DNA from 2 places in the Caballeronia sp. EK genome. Region 1 is predicted to be linked to the other one. Evidence: riboswitches for the same ligand, from Rfam matches in the RefSeq annotation. Region 1 holds a riboswitch; the other holds the start of a gene.
What was found. Region 1 has a riboswitch for thiamine pyrophosphate ahead of thiC (phosphomethylpyrimidine synthase ThiC). Riboswitches for the same ligand answer to the same signal wherever they lie in the genome.
Positions count from the first base shown of each region.

Region 2: linked by a shared signal. The riboswitch ahead of IAG25_RS37100 (FAD-dependent oxidoreductase) and the one ahead of thiC (phosphomethylpyrimidine synthase ThiC) in region 1 are both predicted to bind thiamine pyrophosphate.

Region 1 is NZ_JACSUE010000019.1:33,285-44,041, forward strand. Features, by position in the region: gene thiC (phosphomethylpyrimidine synthase ThiC) at 1-1,861, opposite strand, end outside; TPP riboswitch at 2,008-2,149, opposite strand; gene IAG25_RS35215 (EamA family transporter) at 2,394-3,335, shown strand; gene IAG25_RS35225 (YadA family autotransporter adhesin) at 3,964-5,391, shown strand; gene IAG25_RS35230 (tetratricopeptide repeat protein) at 5,492-6,649, opposite strand; gene IAG25_RS41735 (hypothetical protein) at 6,572-7,012, shown strand; gene IAG25_RS35235 (DUF4397 domain-containing protein) at 7,395-8,177, shown strand; gene IAG25_RS35240 (entericidin A/B family lipoprotein) at 8,363-8,497, opposite strand; gene IAG25_RS35245 (sensor histidine kinase) at 8,682-10,121, opposite strand; gene IAG25_RS35250 (DUF1328 domain-containing protein) at 10,341-10,517, shown strand; gene IAG25_RS35255 (DUF1328 family protein) at 10,572-10,733, shown strand.
Region 2 is NZ_JACSUE010000023.1:23,920-34,676, forward strand. Features, by position in the region: gene mlaE (lipid asymmetry maintenance ABC transporter permease subunit MlaE) at 1-136, opposite strand, end outside; gene IAG25_RS37080 (ABC transporter ATP-binding protein) at 133-948, opposite strand; gene thiE (thiamine phosphate synthase) at 1,046-2,131, opposite strand; gene IAG25_RS37090 (thiazole synthase) at 2,128-2,934, opposite strand; gene thiS (sulfur carrier protein ThiS) at 2,955-3,152, opposite strand; gene IAG25_RS37100 (FAD-dependent oxidoreductase) at 3,169-4,317, opposite strand; TPP riboswitch at 4,501-4,625, opposite strand; gene IAG25_RS37105 (ABC transporter ATP-binding protein/permease) at 4,857-6,599, shown strand; gene IAG25_RS37110 (glutamate synthase subunit beta) at 6,667-8,133, opposite strand; gene IAG25_RS37115 (glutamate synthase-related protein) at 8,215-10,757, opposite strand, start outside.

The DNA of each region.
Region 1 (10,757 bases):
GCGCCTCGTTTTCGCTCACGCCTTGCTTCGCGGCGAAATCGCGGACGTCCTGCGTGATTTTCATCGAGCAGAAATGCGGGCCGCACATCGAACAGAAGTGCGCGACCTTGGCCGAATCCTTCGGCAGGGTTTCGTCGTGGAATTCGCGCGCCTTGTCGGGATCGAGGCCGAGGTTGAACTGGTCCTCCCAGCGGAACTCGAAGCGCGCTTTCGACAACGCGTTGTCGCGAACCTGCGCGCCCGGATGACCCTTCGCCAGATCCGCCGCGTGCGCCGCCAGCTTGTAGGTGATGATGCCTACCTTGACGTCGTCCTTGTTCGGCAGGCCGAGGTGCTCCTTCGGCGTGACGTAGCAGAGCATCGCGGTGCCGAACCAGCCGATCATCGCCGCACCGATACCCGACGTGATGTGGTCGTATCCCGGCGCGATGTCCGTCGTGAGCGGCCCGAGCGTGTAGAACGGCGCTTCGTCGCACCATTCCAGTTGCAGGTCCATGTTCTCCTTGATGAGCTGCATCGGCACGTGGCCGGGGCCTTCGATCATCACCTGCACGTCATGCTTCCACGCGATCTGCGTCAGTTCGCCGAGCGTCTTGAGTTCGCCGAGCTGCGCTTCGTCGTTGGCGTCGTAGATGGAGCCGGGGCGCAGGCCATCGCCGAGCGAGAACGAGACATCGTATTGCTTCATGATTTCGCAGATGTCTTCGAAGTGCTCGTAGATGAAGCTTTCCTTGTGATGTGCGAGGCACCACTTCGCCATGATCGAGCCGCCGCGCGACACGATGCCCGTCATGCGGTTGGCGGTCAGCGGCACGTATTGCAGGCGCACGCCCGCGTGAATCGTGAAGTAATCGACGCCCTGTTCCGCCTGCTCGATGAGCGTGTCGCGGAAGATTTCCCACGTCAGGTCCTCGGCCTTGCCGTTGACCTTTTCGAGCGCCTGATAGATCGGCACCGTGCCGATCGGCACCGGCGAATTGCGGATGATCCACTCGCGCGTTTCGTGGATGTGCTTGCCCGTCGAGAGATCCATCACCGTGTCGCCGCCCCAGCGGATCGCCCAGGTCATCTTGTCGACTTCCTCGCCGATGGAGGACGTCACCGCCGAATTGCCGATGTTCGCGTTGATCTTCACGAGGAAGTTGCGGCCGATGATCATCGGCTCGCTTTCCGGGTGATTGATGTTTGCCGGGATGATCGCGCGGCCGCGCGCCACTTCCTCGCGCACGAACTCGGGCGTGATTTCCTTTGCCGCGTCCTTGCCGAACGCCGCCGCGCCGAAGGCCTGTCCGGGATGCTGGCGACCCATCATCGCGGCGAGCTTTTCGCCGTTTGGGCCGCTGTGCTTCAGGCTTTCGAGGTATTCCGCGCGCCGCTGGTTTTCGCGGATCGCGATGTACTCCATCTCGGGCGTGATGATGCCTTGCCGTGCGTAGTGCATCTGCGAGACGTTCTTCCCGGCCAGCGCGCGGCGCGGATGACGATGCAGGTCGGGAAAGCGCAGTTCGGCCGTCTTCGGATCGGCGGCGCGCTCGCGGCCGAATTCGCTCGACAGTCCGTCGAGCTGTTCGGTGTCGCCTCGTGCTTCAATCCATTGCGCGCGCACGGCGGGCAGACCCGCGCGGATGTCGATGTTCGCGTCGGGATCGGTGTACGGGCCCGAGGTGTCGTACACGTACACCGGCGGGTTCTTCTCCGCCCCGAAGCCGTCGGGGGTGTCCGATTGCGTGATCTCGCGCATCGGCACGCGGATGTCGGGCGTCGAGCCGGTCACGTAGACCTTGCGCGAGTTCGGCAGCGGCGCGATGGCGGCGGCATCGACGACGGCGTTCTCGGACAGGAACTTCGGGTTGGCATTCATGTGCTGTCTCTCCTGTAGGGATGGTTTATTGCCGAAGCACGACGACGCACACACGAACGCAGTCGAGCTCGGCTGATTCAGGAGCTAAACAGGGAGGAACGAGATGGAAAGGTACGGGTCCGGAAGAAGTGGCTGGATGCTGCAAACCATGGAACCCGAACGCTTCCCTGCGCTGGCATTATCCAGATCAGGTTCAAAGGGTATTTCTCACCCACGCCACACGAAGCGATTTCGTCGATAAAACCGATCGAGATCGCGATGTGCAACGCAGGACCCCCGCGTTAGCAGCCGACACGTTACACCGCGGCGTGGCGTCTTGGCAACCATTCGTAAAGTTGTGCAAACGCGTTCCGTGCTTACTGCATAATGTCGGGCGCCGCGGATTATCGGGGTTTTCCCGAGGATCGCGCGGTCTCTCCTCGCGCAATCGCACTTCTTTCGTCCCGTCATGCCGTTCAGTCTGGTAGTCGCCGCAGCGTATTTCCCTGTTCCTTTTGCAGTTGTCCGGCGCGCAGCCGTCGCGGAGTAATGCATGTCCGCTTTGCCGCCGCCGCGTCTGCCGTTCAGTTTCCCCGACCGTTTTCCGTTTCGCGCGCCGCGCTCGTTCAAAGGGCAGGTCGCGCTTGCGCTGGCCGTCGTTTATCTCGTGTGGGGCTCGACGTATCTCGGGATTTATTTGTCGCTCGAGTCGTTTCCGCCGCTCATGCTCGGCGGTTTGCGCAACCTGTGCGCCGGTGTCGGGCTGTTCGTGATCGCCGTGCATTGCAAGGCGGTGTGGCCCAGCGCGCGGGAAGTGCGCAATGCGGCGATCGTCGGCACATTGCTGGAGGGTTTGTCGAGCGGGATGATGGCCTACGGCATGCGCACGGTGGGAACCGGCACGGCCGCGGTGATGGTGGCCACCGTGCCGCTCTTCGCGACGATCTTCACCGCGTTGAGCGGACGCGGCGTCGCCAGGGGTGAATGGTTCGCGGTGGCGCTGGGACTCATCGGCATCGTGCTGCTGAATCACGGCGATCCTTCTCCGAGTTCGACCGTCGGCACATTGGCGATTCTGTGTGCCGCGATTTTCTGGGCGGGCGGCGCGCATCTGGCGACGCGTCTGCCGCAGGCTTCGGATCTTCTGATGTCGACGGCTTTGCAGATCGGGCTCGGTGGATTGATTGCGACGGGTATCGCGTTGGCGGCGGGGGAGCGAGTGACGCATATGAGCGTCGGCGCGGGATTTTCGTTTATTTATCTCGTGGTGATCGGATCGATGGCGGCTTATGTCGCGTATAACTTCTTGATTCGGAATACGAGCACGATTGTCGCGACGAGTTGTCTTTATGTGAATCCGGTCGTTGCGGTATTGCTGGGGGCGTTGCTGCTCGGGGAAATCATCACGCAATGGACTGTTATCGCGACGGTCGTGATTTTGCTTTCGGTCGGGCTTTCGTTCTGGTTTGATTATCGGCGACGGGGGTTGGCTTAGCGCTGGTGGTGAACTGACGCGAAACGGCTTTCGCGCCTGAGGCCGGCAGAGCGAACAACCTGTCTTCGCACTTGCCCTGGCATTTCAATTCGAGTGTCACGGGATTTTGTAACACGCGGGAAAATGCCCGGTTACTGGAAGAAGTCGCGCAGACGGTCAGCGCGATGTCGGACAAGTCGACTATTTACGCTAACGGCGGCGACCGGGACATCTTCATCAAGGTCATTGAGCGTCATGGAAAAGCCACTAATGACGAGCTGGTCGACTGCACAACGCTAAATACGCCTTCCGATTTCAGCCCCTTTCTCAGCGACGCAATGAGTTGACGGCTTAACTCGCTGTGATTTGTCAAAAAGCGGTGCAATCAACAGTGTCTTCAATCGTCTGACTATAATGCTGTCCGCAAACAATCATATTACTGATTGTTACGGCGGACGTTCGTCATAAAAGACTCTTCGAACGCCTGAAAACATCAAACAAAGCGATTCTGATGTCTCGTTATCCGTGATACGGCGGAATGCCAATAATTTGCGGGCAGCGAGATAACACGTGTTGCAAGTGATTTTCGCGTGAGCGAAAAAGAAGGCTACGTTCGGGAACCTTGGCCGGAATTCGAACGCAGCGAGGGATGTACATCAAATATTTTATTATCGGGAAATTATATATGAAGCGTAATCAAATTCGGTTTAAGCCGGTCATGACGGGGGTGTTGATCAGCATGGCCGTTCTGGCGGGTTCCGGTGCTTCGGCCGGGACGATCACAGGCTGGAACAACACGCTGGGCGTGTCGCCTTGGGGAGAGCCCGTGCCGCGAGACGGTACGAATATCTATGGCGACGACAACCATACAGATGTAATGGCGACCATGATCGGCGATCACCAGGTCAATGCCGATGGTTGGGGAGCCGTTTTGATCGGAAACAACGTGAAAGCGCTTCCGTTAGACGGTTGGGAATATACATCAGGTCCGCCCCAAGCTTCTGTTGTCATCGGACAGTACGCGCAAGCCGGAAACAGCAGCGTCGTCATCGGCACAAACTCGAAAGCTTCTCAAGGTGCCGTCATCGTTGGTGCGAATTCGCGCGCGAGCAATGGCGCGATTGCCGTGGGCGTAGAGGCCTCGTCTACTGAGCGCGGAATAGCGATGGGTTGGGCTTCCAATGCGAGTGGTGAAAGTTCAGTCGCGATCGGCTTCAGGGCGGTTGCTTCAGGTACTGACTCTGTCGCGATCGGCAATGGCAGTAGTGATGGCGGACAAGGGAACGTTTTCAGCGTTGGCGGCGAGATAACGCGTCGGATTATCAACGTCGCCGACGGCATCGACGGCAACGACGCTGTCAACATGAACCAGTTGAACGCAGTAGGCCAACTTGTCGCGCAAAACACCGCCGACATCCTGGCTCTCCAGGGCGGCAACGGGCTTGTCCGGAGCGCGATGCTCCAGTCGACCGTGCGCGCCGCAGCTCCGGTCGTCAGCGCTGCCGTCTCCGACTCGCTCTTCGCAGCGAGTGGCAACGCCGGTGAAACCGCCACGGCATCGGGCACGCACGCCACCGCCATGGGTGCGAACGCGAACGCCAGCGCCGACAATTCGGTCGCCCTCGGTGCGAACTCCGTCGCGGATCGCGCAAATACGGTGTCCGTCGGCGCGGCAGGCAGCGAGCGTCAGATCACGAACGTCGCGGCCGGCACGCAAGGCACCGACGCGGTCAACGTCAATCAGTTGAACGACAAGATCACGCAAGCGAACGCCTACACCGATCAGGCCGTCGCAGGCGAGAAAGCCTATACGGATCAGGCGATCGCCAGCACGCGGCGAGACATGGAACGCTACGCTGATCGTGCAGCGGCGTCGACCTTGGCCATCCCGAGCATTCCGGTGCTGAACCCGGGCGAGAAGTGGGCCGGCGTGGCGGTCGGCAACTACGGCAGCGCGACCGCTGTCGGCGTCGCCGCGGCCTATCAGGTGACGATGAACCTTAACCTGGGTGTCGGTGTCTCGTCGGCAAATGGTGGTTCGACCGCCCTCAAGGCTCAGGCGGGCTACCGCTGGTAAGCACACGTTCGATAGAACGGGCGGCATTCCGCCAGTTCCATCTGATGACACTCGGACCCGGGCACATCGATAACGATGTGCCCGGGTTCGCCATTTGAGACTACGACCGCCAGGCGTCCCGTTCCAGTTCCGCGAGCACCCGTGCCAGCACTTCGTCCCAGTCGCCACACGTTTCCTGGTTGAAGATCCGCATGTTCGGATACCACGGCGTATCCTCACGATCGCGCATCCAGCGCCAGCAGCCCTGATACCGATTGAGCAGCCATACGCGCTTGCCCATTGCGCCGGCGAGATGCGCGATGGATGTGTCCACACAGATCACGAGGTCCAGCGATGCGACGAGCGCGGCGGTATCGGCGAAATCGTCGATCTCGTTCATCCAGTCGACGATATGGGCGCGCTGCCGGCTTTGCAGTTTCTTCGCGTCGCTCACAGGCTTCTGCAAACTGATCCAGAGCGCATGCGGCCAGGAGATGAGCGCGTCGATTTTGTCGACCGGCATGCTTCGTCTCGCATCCACTTCCGGCAGCAGCCCGCCGCCGGCCCATACAAGACCGATACGCGGCCGTGCCGAGTTTTGCAAGCCGGCGAGCCGTTTCGACCAGCGCTGCGCTGCGCGCGGTTCCGCGTGCAAGTACGGAATCGCGGCCGGGATGGAGTCGGCATCCGTGTCGAACGTCATCGGCAGTGACAGCAGCGGGCTGTACATGTCCCACTGTCGCAAGTCAACGCGCGTCGCATCGAGGTACACGAACTTCGATGACGTCGAACCGAAAGCGCGGCTCAACAGGCGCCGAAGAGGTTCGGGGCAGGCAAAGCCCACCTGGGAGAAACGCTCCATCGCCATCGGGATATACCGGCAGAAGTGAAGCGTGTCACCCAGCCCCTGCTCGTGCAGTACCAGCAGACGATCCTGATCTGCCCGCGTGCTTTCGCCTTTCCATTGAGGCATCGGCAGATTCGGAGGATTGATCTTCGAATCGCCGCGCTCATCCAGAAACGTGGACCATCGATGTTCGAAATGCGGCCACGCGTCCCTGTATCGACCCGACGCGAGCAACGCGTGACCGAGGTTGCCATGAGCTACCGGATTCGCCGGTTGGATCGCCAGCGCATGATGGAGTTGCTCGACGGCCGCGTCGAGCTGGCCAAGCGATCTTAAGGACACACCGAGATTGTTATGCGCCTCGACATGACCGGGGTTGAGATCGATCACCTCTCGATATACCGCAGCCGCTTCCGCAAAGCGCAGATCCAATTGCAGCGCGCGACCGAGGTTATAGAGCAGGACGCTCTTATCGATGTCCGGGCGCCCTTGCGCTGCGATTTCGAGTGCGGTTCGCGCGATTTCCGCGGCGCGGGCGAATGCGCCCAGGTGCGTCTGAATCACGCTGAGCGTATTGAGGAAGACCGGATTCGGCGAACGCTCGATTGCTTTCAGAGCCCAGCGTTGCGCGTCTTTTGCATCGTCAAGCGCAAGCGCGGTGATACCACGCAAATGGAGCACATCCGCGTTATCCGATTCGATGCTCAGACATCGTTCACTCCAAAACACAGCGCCTTGCCATTGGCCAGCGTTATAGCAATCGGCCGTCGACTGAAAATCATCCTGCATTCCTGAAGCGACTCCGAATGTTTTGCGAACCACGTCACCGATTCTATCCATCGGTTTCGATTTGCCACTCGCCAGATTGGAAAATTGAGTGTTTCTATCGTGGGATTTGCAGCCGTGTCATCGTGCCGAACTCGCCGCTCGTACCTTCCCGAAGCAATCCTCTAACGAAACCAAAGCCTTATCCCACAAGGCTTCGCGGCCTACCCACGCGCCCACGCACCGATCAAGGGCACGTCGATTGCTCAATGCGAACGCCCGTTCCACGCGTCTTCGCATTCGAACTTCGTCGCAAGCGGGCAGGGAAGGCCAACAAGGGAGAGTCCCAGCCGGGCATCGCACCCCCGCGCCACGGACTCGAATAGAAAAGAACCAGAGAAAAGGTGGAACCATGAAGCTCATCCGCACCGCTGCCGCGCTCGCCGCCGTCGCCGCTTTGCTCTCCGCTTGCGGCGGAAGCTCCGACGATGTCGGCAAGGAAATCGGCGTCACCCCGGCGCAGGTCCATTTCATTCACGCGATTCCGAGCGGCCCGAACGTCGACTTCTACGACAACGCCAAGATCCTGCAGCCGAATCTCGCCTACAAGGCGGTGACCAACTTCGCGAACATCGACACGGGCCAGCACAGCTTCTCCTACGCGGCCGTCAACACGACGACGCAACTCGCCACCGACACGAGCATCTCGAACGCGGCGAAAGGGCACGAATACACGGTGATCGCGCTGCCTGACGCGGGCTTCCTGCCGTCGATCGCGGTCATCGACGATCCGTTCGACAAGGGCTTGCTGTCGAGCAGCGCGCGCGTGCGCGCATTCAACGCGTCGACGAACGCGCCGAACCTCGATATCTATCTCGTCGCGCCGGGGACGAACATCGCGAGCGTCAGTCCGACGATGGCGGGTGTCGCCTACAAGAACGCCGTGCCCGCGACGACGCAGGATTCCATCTATGTCTCGGGCGGCACGTACCAGTTGATCGCGACGCTGCCGGGCACGAAGACGCCGGTCTACACATCGGCCTCGTTCACGCTCGTCAACAACGCGGACTGGCTCGTGACGACGCTGCCTTCAGGCAATGCGGTCTCGCAACTCGTGCCGGAGAAGATCCGTATGCTGGTCGCGCAGGGCGGCAACACGCAGCAACCGGCGCTGGAACTGCCCGACACGCAATAACGACAAGCGCCTGAAGCAACGAAACCCGGCCGCGCAGCATCGGCCGGGTTTTTTGCGTTTGGCGCGCGCCAACGTCGACGCAAAAAAAATCCCGCCACGCGAACGTGGCGGGAAGACAGGGTCCTACATCAACGCTATGGAACGCCTGAGCGCGTGCGCCGCAACGATGCGGCGCACGTCGCCCGTTACTTGTGCTCCTCGGCGGAATTCGAAATGGCCTGACCGCCCTTCGAAATGTCCTGGCCAGCGCCCGAGACGGTGTTGCAGCCCGCGAGAGCCGCCGTGCCTGCAATCAGCAGTAGAGCGATGAGTCGAGTCATGTTTATTCCCCTTGGAGTTGAAATGCGTGACTGGAATCGGGTTCGCGCATCATGTCTGGTGACGGACCTCTTCGACGCCCCGCATACCGGTGTGAACAATCATAAAAAAATCGGTCGGTCTCAGGCTGTAGGCACGGCTGCGATTTTGCTGTCGGCGGCGTCTGCATTCGATGTCGGCATCGTCCTACGCGGAAGGCGCGACGATGGGCGCATCGACACTGCGCTCACGCGGCATCGACACGCTGATCGACGTGCCATGCGGCGACGCGCGCTCGATCTCGAAGCGCCCGCCGCGCGCCGAGACGCGCTGGCGCATGCCGACGAGCCCATGCGTCTGCGTGCGCTTGAGATCCTGCGGCCGGATGCCGATGCCGTCATCGATGATCGAGAGCGACACGTTCTCTTCATCGACGTCGAGCGTCACGCGGATGCGGCTCGCGTGCGCGTACTTCGCCGCGTTGGTCAGCGTTTCCTGGGCGACGCGAAAGAGCGCGATTTCGATCGCCTCGCCGAGCTTCACGTCGTCGCCCGGCAGATCGAACTCGACGCTCCAGCCGTTGCGTTGCGCGGCTTCGTCGGCAAGCGAGCGCAGCGCGGTCACAAGGCCGAAGCTGGCGAGCACGGTCGGCCGCATGTCCTCGATGATGCGTCGCTTCAATGCGATGCCCTGATCCAGATTGCCGAGTGCGCGCGCGAGTTTCTCGGCCATCGCGGGTTCCGTGTTCTTGAGCTTGCCGCGCACCCACGCGACATCCATCTTGCTCGCGGTGAGGATCGAGCCGAGTTCGTCGTGCAGTTCGCGCGCAAGCTCCGTCTTTTCGTTTTCGCTGACCGATTGCAAGTGCCAGGCGAGCGCTTCGAGTTGACGCGTGCGCGCGAACACGAGCTGATCGAGCTCTTCCTGCTGCGTGATAAGCGCTTTCTGCACGCGCGCCTGCTTGTCGAGCTGGATGCCCAGATTGCGAAAGAGCAGGATGAACAACACGATATTGAGCGCGCAAAGTGCGCCGACACAAAGCGTCGAGATGCGCTGATCGGCGCGGCTCGCATCGAGCGCGTGCTGCGCGCGTTGTTCCTCGTTCAGACGCAGAAGCGATAGCGCCGCGTCGAGCGTCGCGCTCGTGTCGGGCGGCGGCGCCAGCGTGCGATTGCGTGCGGCGGCGTCGGCCGGCGGGTCGGCGAAGCGCACCGTGCCTTGCGCGATTTCATCGTCGGCGGCGGCGCGGATCTGCGCGAAGCTCGCGAGCGCGGTGTCGTCGCCGATGCGTCGGTAGTACGCATCGAGCCATGCCAGCGTGCGCCGCACGCGCGCCGCCGTCTCCCTGAAGTGCGCCGGAAACGCATCGTCCGCTTTCAGCGCGAAGCCGCGCTCGTCGGCGGTGAGCGTGGCGATATCGGCGGCGAGCATCGAAAGCTGCGCGGTCGCGCCCTTCGCTTCGAGCGCGGTTTCGTATTCGGACGCGATGCGCATGCGTCCCGATTCCAGAATGATCAGTCCACCCACCGTGATGACGATCGCGACCGTCATCGCGACCGCCCAGCTATAGCGGCGCATCCAGTCGTTCAAACGCGCCGCGCGGCGCGCGATGCCGGCCGGCGCGGGCGGCGTGGACGCTTTCGGCATGGCGGGCTCGTCGGCTGCGAAGAGGGGCGGGTCGTCGGGCAGGATCGCGGCTCGCGGTAGGTGGCTCATGGTGTCGGTGGTGCGGCGTTTCACTTAAGGCAGCCGATTTGAAAGCGGGTGTCGGTGGATTCCCACAGCAAAAAAGGAGCCTGCCCGAATGCGCCGCGCGGCGGGCATCGCTAGCATGGTTCCGTCATTCATTCTTTACGGGGAACGATCATGCTGAAGTGGGCCTTGTTTTTCGCGATCGTGGCCGTGATCGCCGGCGTGCTGGGCTTTACGGGCGTGGCTGCGGGCGCCGCGGCAATCGCCAAGTTCCTGTTCGTGCTCTTCCTGATCCTCTGCGTCGTGTTCCTGGTGCTGGGCTTCGTCGTCACAAAAAAAGCCATCGATTAGCGGCGCTTGCGTCCGCTCGCCAGAACGTTCTCAACTACTTAGGAAGGAGCTCACATGCTTCACTACGCTGCCGTCTTCTTCGTCATCGCCATCATTGCCGCCGTGTTCGGCTTCACGGGCATCGCGGCCGGCGCGGCGGAAATCGCGAAGATTCTTTTCTTCATTTTTCTCGTCGTGTTCGTGGTCACCTTGCTGCTTGGCGTGTTCCGCACATGACGCCCGCATCAGGGCGAAAGCCAT
Region 2 (10,757 bases), on a different contig from region 1:
AGTGGATCTGTTTCGTGACGAGTCGCGGGCGACGCAACAGCGAAAACAATTCGAGCACGAGGCGCAGGAACATGCGCGTCGCGTAGCCCGCGGTGCCGAAACCGTCGAGCACCCAGCGTCCGAGCGCGCTGATCATGCCTGCCCTCCGATGCCGAAATCCGCGGCGAGCGGCGTGCTCGCGTAGTGGAACTTGAACGGGCCGTCCGGCGTGCCGTCGATGAACTGGCGCACGGTCGGGTCCTGCGATGCGCGCAGCTCCGCCGGCGTGCCTTCGGCGTGGATGCCGCCGTTCGCGATGAAATACACGTAGTCGGCGATGGCGAACGATTCCGGCACGTCGTGCGTGACGAGAATGGAGGTTGCGCCGAGCGCGTCGTTAATCGTGCGGATGAGTTGCGCCGTGATGCCGAGCGAGATGGGATCGAGGCCGGCGAACGGTTCGTCGTACATCATGAGCTGCGGATCGAGCGCGATGGCACGGGCGAGCGCCACACGCCGCGCCATGCCGCCCGAAATTTCGGACGGCGCGAGATCGCGCGCGCCGCGCAGACCGACGGCGTTCAGCTTCATCAGAACGAGATCGCGGATCAACGCTTCCGGCAGATCCGTGTGCTCGCGTAGCGGGAACGCAACGTTCTCGAACACGGTTTGGTCAGTGAACAGCGCGCCGAACTGAAACAGCATGCCCATCTTGCGGCGCAGCGCGTACAAACCGTCGCGCGTCTGCGCGCCGACGTCCTGTCCATCGAACATGACCTGGCCGCGGCTCGCCTTCACGAGGCCGCCGACCAGGCGCAAGGTCGTGGTTTTGCCGCAGCCGGAGCCGCCCATGACCGCGACCACCTGCCCACGCGGGAAACGCATGTTCAGGTTCGACAGTACGAGCCGGTCGCCGTAGCCGAAATCGACGTCGCGTAGCTCCAGCAGAGTCTCGGAAGAAGCAGGCACTGGGTAAGAGATTCCGTTGACGCAAAAGGCCGAATTATAGGGCCTGCGTGCAATCGGTGCTTTGCCTAGGTTTGCGCCCCTTCGTTTTTGGGATTTTTCACCATTGACTTGCAAACATTTGTTGCAGCAACGAGACCGCTGCCGCCGTGTCCGCCGCTTCGGTGACCGCGCGCACGACCGCGGCGCTGCCGACGCGCGTCGCGAGGACGTCCGGCATCACCTTGGCGTCGATTCCGCCGATCGCGACGAGCGGCACGCGTCCCGACAGAAGCTGCACGTAGCGCGTGAGCCGTGCGAGCCCCTGCGGCTTGGTCGGCATGATTTTCGTCGTGGTCGGGAAAACAGCGCCGAGCGCGAGATAGCTCGGCTTGAAATGCAGCGCGCGCAGCATCTCGTAATAGCCGTGCGTCGACAGTCCGAGTCGAACGCCGGCCTTCGCGATCGCGTTCAGATCGGCCGTCTGCACGTCTTCCTGGCCGAGATGCACGCCGTACGCGCCCGCCGCGATCGCCTCGCGCCAGTGGTCGTTGATGAAAAGCTGCGCGTCATGCCGACGCCCTGCCTCGACCGAGCGTGCGATTTCGCGGCTCAAATCGGCGGCGTCGGTCGATTTGCGGCGCAATTGCGCGGTGCGCACGCCGAGGTCCAGCACGCGTTCCACCCAGTCCGCGCTCGGCAACACCGGATACAGGCCGAGGCGATCGGGACACGCCGGGAAGCCGCCCTCGGGAGCCGGCGGCAAATCGGCGACGCGCGGAAACGTAGCGAAATCGACAGGCCACGCGTCGGCCTTGTTTTCATCGCCCGCGCGCCAGGCGAGCGCGAGCGTGAGCGCGTCGTGCGGTTCGAAGTTGCAATCGAGGAAAGCGGCGAGCGCGGCCAGCCAATCATCGGACCATTCGCCTTCCAGCGCGAAACGTTCGTTGCCACGATGCAGCGTCACGCGGCCGTCACGCGCGTCGAGCACCGCCGCGCCGCTCGCCAGGAGCCGCGCGCTGTCCGCGTCGTGCAACTCGGCCGCGACGATCAGATCTCCGGCTTTCGGCGATTCCGCCGCGGTCAGGCAGATGCGCCAGCGCGTTTCGGCCGCGGGCCATTCGCCCAGACGCGCGCGAATCCGCTCGGCGACTTCGATCAGTTCGTCGGCCGGCGGCCAGAAAACTTCGCGATTCAGCAAGCTCATGCCGCGCCTCCGTCCTGATGCCAGAACGGCATGCCGACGACCGGCGTGCTCGCCTGCGCGCTGTCGCGCTCGGCCATCGGGCCGGCGAGAAATGCGGTGCGCCCCGCCTCGACGCCCAGCGCAAAGGCCCGCGCCATTTGCGGCGGGAAAGTCGCCTGCGATACGGCCGTATTGAGCAGCACGCCGTCGAAGCCCCATTCCATCACCTGGCAGGCGTGCGACGGCACACCGAGACCGGCATCGACGATCAGCGGCACGTCCGGCAGCCGCTCGCGCAGCGTGCGCAGCCCGTAAGGATTGGTCACGCCTTTGCCGGTGCCGATCGGCGCGCCCCACGGCATCAGCGCTTCACAGCCGGCATCGAGAAGGCGCCTGCCGATCACGAGGTCTTCCGTGCAATACGGCAGCACCTTGAAGCCTTCGCGGATCAGCTTCGCCGCAGCTTCCACGAGGCCGATCGGGTCGGGCTGCAGCGTGTAATCGTCGCCGATCAGCTCCAGCTTGATCCACGGCGTTTCGAAGACTTCGCGCGCCATATGGGCGGTGGTGAGCACTTCGTCGACGCTCTGACATCCGGCCGTGTTGGGAAGCAGCGCGACGCCGTGGCGCTTCAGCACATCGAAAAAGCCGGCTTCGCCCGTTTCCGACTGGCGGCGCAGCGCGACCGTGACCATGCCGGGCCGCGCGGCGTCGATGGAGTCGGACAGCGATTGCAGCGACGGATAACGCGAAGTGCCGAGCAGCACGCGGCTCGGAAAGGTCTCGCCGTAGAGCGTGAGAACGTCGGCGGTGGATATGGTCATGATTCGATCCTTTTCGGAATTCAGCCGCCCGCGACGGGCGACACGACGTCGAGCTTGTCGCCCGCGGCGAGCGTTTTCGTGGCGTGCTCGCCGCGCCCGACGAACTGGCCGTTCAACGCAACCGCGAACGGCGGCTTCGCGCCGAACGCGGCGAGCGCTTCGGTAACGGTGGCGGTGTCGGGCAAATCGAAGACACGCTGATTGATGTGGATGTTCATCTCGTTTGTCTCTTGCTCAATGCGAAAGCGCGGGCGCGACCGAGAACTCGCCGTGCAGCAGTTCGGGCCAGCGCGCGGCGCCGCGGAAATCGGAGAAGGTGTCGGCATCGGCGACGTCGCCTGAAGCGAGCGCTTCGGCCAGATGGCTCGCGGCATCCGCGACTTCGGGCGCGATCATGAAACCGTGCCGGTACAGGCCGTTCACGCGCAAGGTCCGCGCCCCGTCCCAGACAATTGCCGGCCGATGATCCGGCAAGGTCGGCCGGCAATGCGAATTCAGTTCGAGGATGCGCGCCTCGCCGAAGCCCGGATGCACGGCGAAAGCCGCGCTCAGCAGTTCGAGCGCCGAGCGCACGCTGACGGGCGACATGTCTTCGCCTTCCACTTCCGTCGCGCCGATCACGTACATATCGTTCTCCTTCGGCGCGATATAGAGCGGATAGCGCGGATGCAGCAGCCGCACCGGCCGCGAAAGCCCGATGCCCGGCGCATGCACGCGCGCGACTTCGCCGCGGATGCCGCGCAGCGCGGGCCACGCGGGCTTTCCGCCCAGACCACGACAATCGATGATCCAGCGGGCGTCGGGCATTGCGTCGACCGGCGTGTTCCAGTGCGTGCCCACGCCGCGCGCAGCGAGTCCGGCCGCGAGCGCGCTCAGGGCTTGGCGGTTATCCAGCTGGCCTTCGTTCGGCAGCAGCCAGCCCTGCGCGAAGCGCGTTCCGAGCGCGGGTTCGGCCTGCGCGACTTGCGCGCCCGCGAGCTTGACGAAGCCGCCATCGAGCAGATCGGGAGGCGAATTGGCGCGCAGACGGCGCTCGAAGAGTGGCGCCTCGGCGCGATCCGCACCGTGCCACACGACGAGCGTGCCGTTGCGCTGAAAGAAGACCGGCTCAGGCAATTGCTCGATGAGACGCGGCCAGCGTTCGAGCGACGCCGCGCCGAGGCCGACCACGAGCGGCTCCGCGCTCGCCGCTTCGGCGAGCGGCGCGAGCATCGCGGCGGCGACCCACGCAGCCGATTGCGTTCCCGCCGCATCGCCGCGTTCGTAGAGCGCGACGTCATGGCCCGCGCCCGCGAGCTGCCAGGCGACGAGCCGTCCGACGAGGCCACCGCCGACGACGGCGAAGTCCTGCCCGCGCGGCGCGCCCTGTTCGATCCTGTTCAATTCGATGTCTCCAAAGGGCGTGACGCTGCACCGCACGAGGAGACGAAGTACGCGATCTCGACCGTGCTGGCGCGACGCCACATCACGAGGACGAAATCAGCGGAGAGACCGGCTCGGCATCGGATGAAACGTGCCGGGCGGAAGAAAAATACTGGAAGAGACTGGAGGAATGGCGCGGGATTCGCGCGTTCTCCGGAAACTTCCCTCGCCGGTATTACCCGGATCGGGTGCAAAGGGTCTCTCTCAGCCTCGCCGCGCTGCCGACCGTTCCGGCCGCCGATGCACGCGAAGCACCCCTGTTTCGTCGAGGATCATTAAAACATGAAAGGCGAAGCCGCTGCAAACCGGGATTGCCCGCCTTTTATCGCGCGCGTCGGCACTCTGGCACAATGCCGCGAACATGGTTCGCCGGCCAATCGCACGAAATTAAGCGAGCGTTAAGAGAATCCCGGAACAATTTACGGGGCCGGAAAACGCCGCGCGCGGCCCGGCCGCGGACGTCACAATCGGGCGCCACGGGGCGCATCAGCAGGAAGCTCATGACCAACACTCGTACCGAAAGCACGCAGCAGAAGGCCGACGAAGTCTCGGCCTGGAGCCTCATCAAGCCCTACTGGGTCTCGGAGGAGCGCGGTTTCGCGTGGGGCCTGCTCGTCGCGATCATCGCGATCAACATGACGGTCGTGTGGATCAATGTCCGGCTCAACAGCTGGAACGCCGACTTCTACAACGCGCTGCAGAACAAGAACGTCAAGGACTTCCCGCATCTGCTGCTGATCTTCACGGGCCTCGCGTTCGCGTACATCCTGCTCGCGGTGTACGGGCGCTATCTGCGGCAGATGCTCGCGTTCCGCTGGCGGCAGTGGCTCACCAACCGGTTTCTGGAGCAATGGCTTGGCGACAAGGCGTTCTACCGTATCGAGCGCGATCGCCTCGCCGACAACCCCGACCAGCGTATTTCCGACGACCTCCAGTCCTTCGCCACCACCACGCTTTCGCTGTCGCTCGACCTGCTTTCGACGCTCGTCACGCTCGTCACCTTCATCACGATTCTCTGGACCATCGCGGGCGCGCTCACGTTCTCGCTCGGCGCCACGCCGATCACGATTCCGGGCTACATGGTGTGGGCCGCCGCGCTCTATGCGATTCTCGGCTCGCTGATCATCCAGAAGGTCGGGCATCCGCTCGTGTCGATCAACTATCAGCAGCAGAAAGTGGAAGCGGATTTTCGCTTCGGGCTGATTCGCGTGCGCGAAAACGCCGAGCAGATCGCGTTCTACGACGGCATCTCCACCGAGACCGCCAACGCCAAGACCATCTTCCAGCGCATTCGCGACAACTGGTGGCTCATCATGAAGTACACGAAGCGCATGACCTTCGTGCTGAGCTTCTACGGGCAGATCGCGATCATCTTTCCGATCATGGTCGCCGCGCCGCGCTATTTCGCGGGCGCGTTTTCGTTTGGCGTGCTGATGCAGATTTCATCGGCGTTCGGCACGGTCAGCGATTCGTTTTCATGGTTCATCAATAGTTATTCGACGTTGGTCGAATGGCGCGCTACCGTCAACCGTCTGCGCGAATTCAAACGCGTGATGCGCTCGACTCATATCCGCGAGGAAACGTCGCCGGCGACGGAACACGGCGGCATCAATCTGCATTACACGAGCACGCCTTCGCTCACGACGAACGGCCTCATGCTCGCGCTGCCCAACGGCACGCCGCTCTCGCGCGTGGCGAACGTGTCGATCGAGCCGGGCTCGCGCTGGCTCGTCGTCGGGCCGTCCGGGTCGGGCAAGAGCACGTTGATGCGCGCGCTGGCCGGCTTATGGCCGTTCGGCGACGGCACCATCGACGCGCCCGTCGACGCAAAAATGATGTTCATCCCGCAAATGAGCTATCTGCCGATCGGGACGCTGCGCGCGGCGCTGTCGTATCCGTCGCCCGGCGGCACGTTCAGCGACGACGAATCGCGCGAAGCGCTGCGTCTGTGCAATCTCGAAGCGTATGCGGACCGGCTGGAGGAAAGCGCGCACTGGGCGCGGAGTCTGTCGCCGGGCGAGCAACAGCGTCTTGCCGCGGCGCGCGTGCTGCTGCACAAGCCGGACTTCGTGTTCCTCGATGAAGCCACCAGCGCGCTCGACGCGGAAAACGAACTGCATATCTACAACACGCTTGTGGAGCGGCTGCCGAAGGCGGCGATTCTGAGCGTGGCGCATCGCGAGTCGGTGGCGATGTTCCATGATTACAAGATCGAGATCGAGAGGGCGATGGCGGAGGTTTGACACGCCCGCAGTCAAAACAAAAAAGGCCACGCAACTGCGTGGCCTTTTCGCATCGTCGCTCGACGACCTACCGCGGCAACTCGCTCGACCCCATCAGATACGCATCCACCGATCGCGCACACTGACGTCCTTCGCGAATCGCCCAGACGACCAGCGACTGACCACGGCGCATATCGCCCGCCGTGAACACCTTGTCCGCCGACGTGTAATACGCCTTGTCGCCTTCGGTCGCCGCGCGCACGTTCCCGCGCGCATCTTTCTCGACGCCGAACGCCTCCAGCACGGGCGACACCGGCTGGGTGAAACCCATCGCGAGCAGCACGAGATCGGCCTTCAGTTCGAATTCGGAATTCGGCACTTCCTGCATCTTGCCGCCCTTCCACTCGACGCGCACCGCGATCAGCTTTTCGACCTTGCCGTTCTTGCCTTCGAAGCGCTTCGTCGCCACCGACCAGTCGCGATCGCAACCTTCTTCATGCGACGACGACGTGCGCAGCTTGATCGGCCAATACGGCCACACGAGCGGCTTGTTTTCTTCCTCGGGCGGTTGCGCGAGCAGTTCGAACTGCGCCACGCTCTTCGCGCCATGACGATTCGACGTGCCCACACAGTCCGAACCCGTATCGCCGCCGCCGATCACGACGACATGCTTGCCCTTCGCCAGCAGTTGATCCGTCAGCTTGTCGCCGGCGTTGACCTTGTTCTGCTGCGGCAGGAATTCCATCGCGTAGTAGATGCCTTCCAGCTCGCGGCCCGGCACCGGCAAATCGCGCGGCGTTTCCGAGCCGCCCGCGATCACGACCGCGTCGAACTGTTCCTTCAGCTCGTCCGGCGTGATCGTTTCCTTCGCCGTGTTGCCGATGTAGGCCGGCAACGGATCCTTGCCGATGAACACGTTCGTGCGGAACGACACGCCTTCGGCTTCCATCTGACGCATACGGCGGTCGATCAGCCACTTCTCCAGCTTGAAGTCGGGGATGCCGTAACGCAGCAGACCGCCGATGCGATCGTTCTTCTCGAACACGACGACTTCATGCCCCGCGCGCCCGAGCTGCTGCGCCGCCGCGAGGCCCGCAGGACCCGAACCGACGACAGCGACCTTCTTGCCCGTCTTGTGCTTCGGCGGCTGCGGCACGACCCAGCCTTCGGTGAATGCCTTGTCGATGATCGCGTGCTCGATCGACTTGATGCCGACCGGATCGTCGTTGATGCCGAGCGTGCACGCCGCTTCGCACGGTGCCGGACAGATGCGGCCCGTGAATTCGGGGAAGTTGTTGGTCGAGTGCAGCACGTTGATCGCGCTCTTCCAGTCCTGCTGGAACACGAGATCGTTGAAGTCCGGAATGATGTTGTTGACCGGGCAGCCGTTGTTGCAGAACGGAATGCCGCAATCCATGCAGCGCGCGCCTTGAACCTTGGCGTCTTCATCCGTCAGCGCGGCGACGAATTCCTTGTAATGCTTGACGCGGGTCAGCGGTGCTTCGTACGCCTCGTGGCGGCGTTCGAATTCGAGAAAACCGGTTGCCTTGCCCATTTCTTTCTCTGTATTTGGTGAGGATCGCGCTCCCCGATGCACACGCACCGGAGAGCCTTTCTAAACGTTGCGATTCGGGCCTTAAGCCGCGATGGCGTCCTTCGACTTCTTCGCGCCGAGCTCGGTGAGCGCGCGCTTGTACTCGGTCGGGAACACCTTGACGAACTGGCGGCGAGCCGAGTCCCAGTTCTCGAGCAGCGACTTCGCGCGCGGCGAACCGGTGAACTGGAAGTGACGCTCGATCAGGCCCTTGAGCAGCGCTTCGTCGGTCTTGCCGGTGTGCCACAGCGCGCGATCCACCGTGCGCTCCTGTTCGGCCTGCTGCAGCACCGGATCGAGCGCGACCATCGACTTGTTGCACTTGCCGGCGAACGTGCCGTCCGGGTCGTACACGAATGCGATGCCGCCCGACATGCCCGCCGCGAAGTTGCGGCCCGTCTCGCCGAGCACGACCACCGTGCCGCCCGTCATGTACTCGCAGCCGTGATCGCCGGTGCCTTCGACGACCGCCGTCGCGCCCGAGTTACGCACGCAGAAGCGCTCGCCCGCGACGCCGCGGAAATACGATTCGCCTTCGATCGCGCCGTACATCACCGTGTTGCCGCAGATGATGTTTTCCTCGGACTTGCCGCGGAAGTCGTTGGTCGGGCGAATGATGATGCGCCCGCCCGACAGGCCCTTGCCGACATAGTCGTTGCCGTCGCCGACGAGATCCAGCGTGACGCCCTTCGCCAGGAACGCGCCGAAGCTCTGGCCCGCCGTGCCCTTCAACTGGATGTGGATCGAGTCGTCGGGCAGGCCGTCGTGACCGTGCTTCTTCGCGATCAGACCGGACAGCATCGCGCCGACCGTGCGGTTCACGTTGCGCACCGGCTGGATGAACGACACATGCTCGCCCTTCTCGATCGCCGCCTTCGACTTCTCGATCAGCACGTGATCGAGCGCCTTGTCCAGACCGTGATCCTGCACGTCGACATGCTTGCGCGCGACGTCTTCGCCAACCGGCACCTGATAGAAGATGCGCGAGAAGTCGAGACCCTTCGCCTTCCAGTGCTCGATGCCCTTCTTCATGTCGAGCAGATCGACGCGGCCGATGAGATCGTCGAACTTGCGGATGCCGAACTGCGCCATGATCTCGCGCACTTCTTCCGCGACGAAGAAGAAGAAGTTGACGACGTGTTCCGGCTGGCCGGAGAACTTCGCGCGCAGCACCGGGTCCTGCGTCGCGACGCCGACCGGGCACGTATTCAGATGGCACTTGCGCATCATGATGCAGCCTTCGACGACGAGCGGCGCCGTCGCGAAGCCGAATTCGTCCGCGCCAAGCAGCGCGCCGATCACGACGTCGCGGCCGGTCTTCATCTGGCCGTCGGCCTGCACGCGGATACGGCCGCGCAGACGGTTCAGCACGAGCGTCTGCTGGGTTTCGGCGAGGCCGAGTTCCCACGGCGTGCCCGCGTGCTTCAGCGACGACAGCGGCGATGCGCCCGTGCCGCCGTCATGACCCGCGATCACGACGTGATCCGCCTTCGCCTTCGCGACCCCGGCGGCAACCGTGCCGACACCGACTTCCGACACCAGCTTCACCGAAATGCTCGACGCCGAGTTCACGTTCTTCAGATCGTGAATGAGCTGTGCCAAGTCTTCGATCGAATAGATGTCGTGGTGCGGCGGCGGCGAAATCAGGCCGACGCCCGGCACCGAATAACGCAGCTTGCCGATGTACTCGGAAACCTTGTGGCCCGGCAACTGACCGCCTTCGCCCGGCTTCGCGCCCTGCGCCATCTTGATCTGGATCTGATCCGCCGACGACAGATATTCCGCCGTCACGCCGAAACGCCCGGACGCAACCTGCTTGATCTTCGAGCGCAGCGAATCGCCGTCCTTCAGCGGGATGTCGCTGACGACTTCCTTGCCGATGATCGATTGCAGCGTGTCGCCGTTCTTGATCGGAATGCCGCGCAGTTCGTTGCAATAACGCGTTTCGTCCTCGCCGCCTTCGCCGGTGTTCGACTTGCCGCCGATGCGGTTCATCGCGACAGCCAGCGTGGCGTGCGCTTCCGTGCTGATCGAGCCGAGCGACATCGCGCCCGTTGCGAAGCGCTTGACGATGTCCTTCGCCGATTCGACTTCGTCGAGCGGAATCGCCTTCGTCGGCTCGACCTTGAACTCGAACAGGCCACGGAACGTCATGTGACGCTTCGTCTGGTCGTTGATGATGTGCGCGTATTCCTTGTACGTCTGATACGAGTTGCTGCGCGCCGAGTGCTGCAGCTTGGCGATCGCGTCCGGCGTCCACATGTGCTCTTCGCCGCGCACGCGGTACGCATACTCGCCGCCCGCGTCGAGCATGTTCGCGAGGACCGGGTTGTCGCCGAATGCGTCGCGATGCAGGTGGATCGCCTCTTCCGCCACTTCGAAGAGGCCGATGCCGCCGACCTTCGTCGCCGTGCCACGGAAGTACTTCTCGACCAGCTCCGTCGACAGGCCGACGCCTTCGAAAATCTGCGCGCCGGTGTAGGACATGTACGTCGAAATGCCCATCTTCGACATGACCTTCAACAGGCCCTTGCCGACCGCCTTCGTGAAGTTGTAGATGACCTTGTCGGCCGACAGGTCGCCCT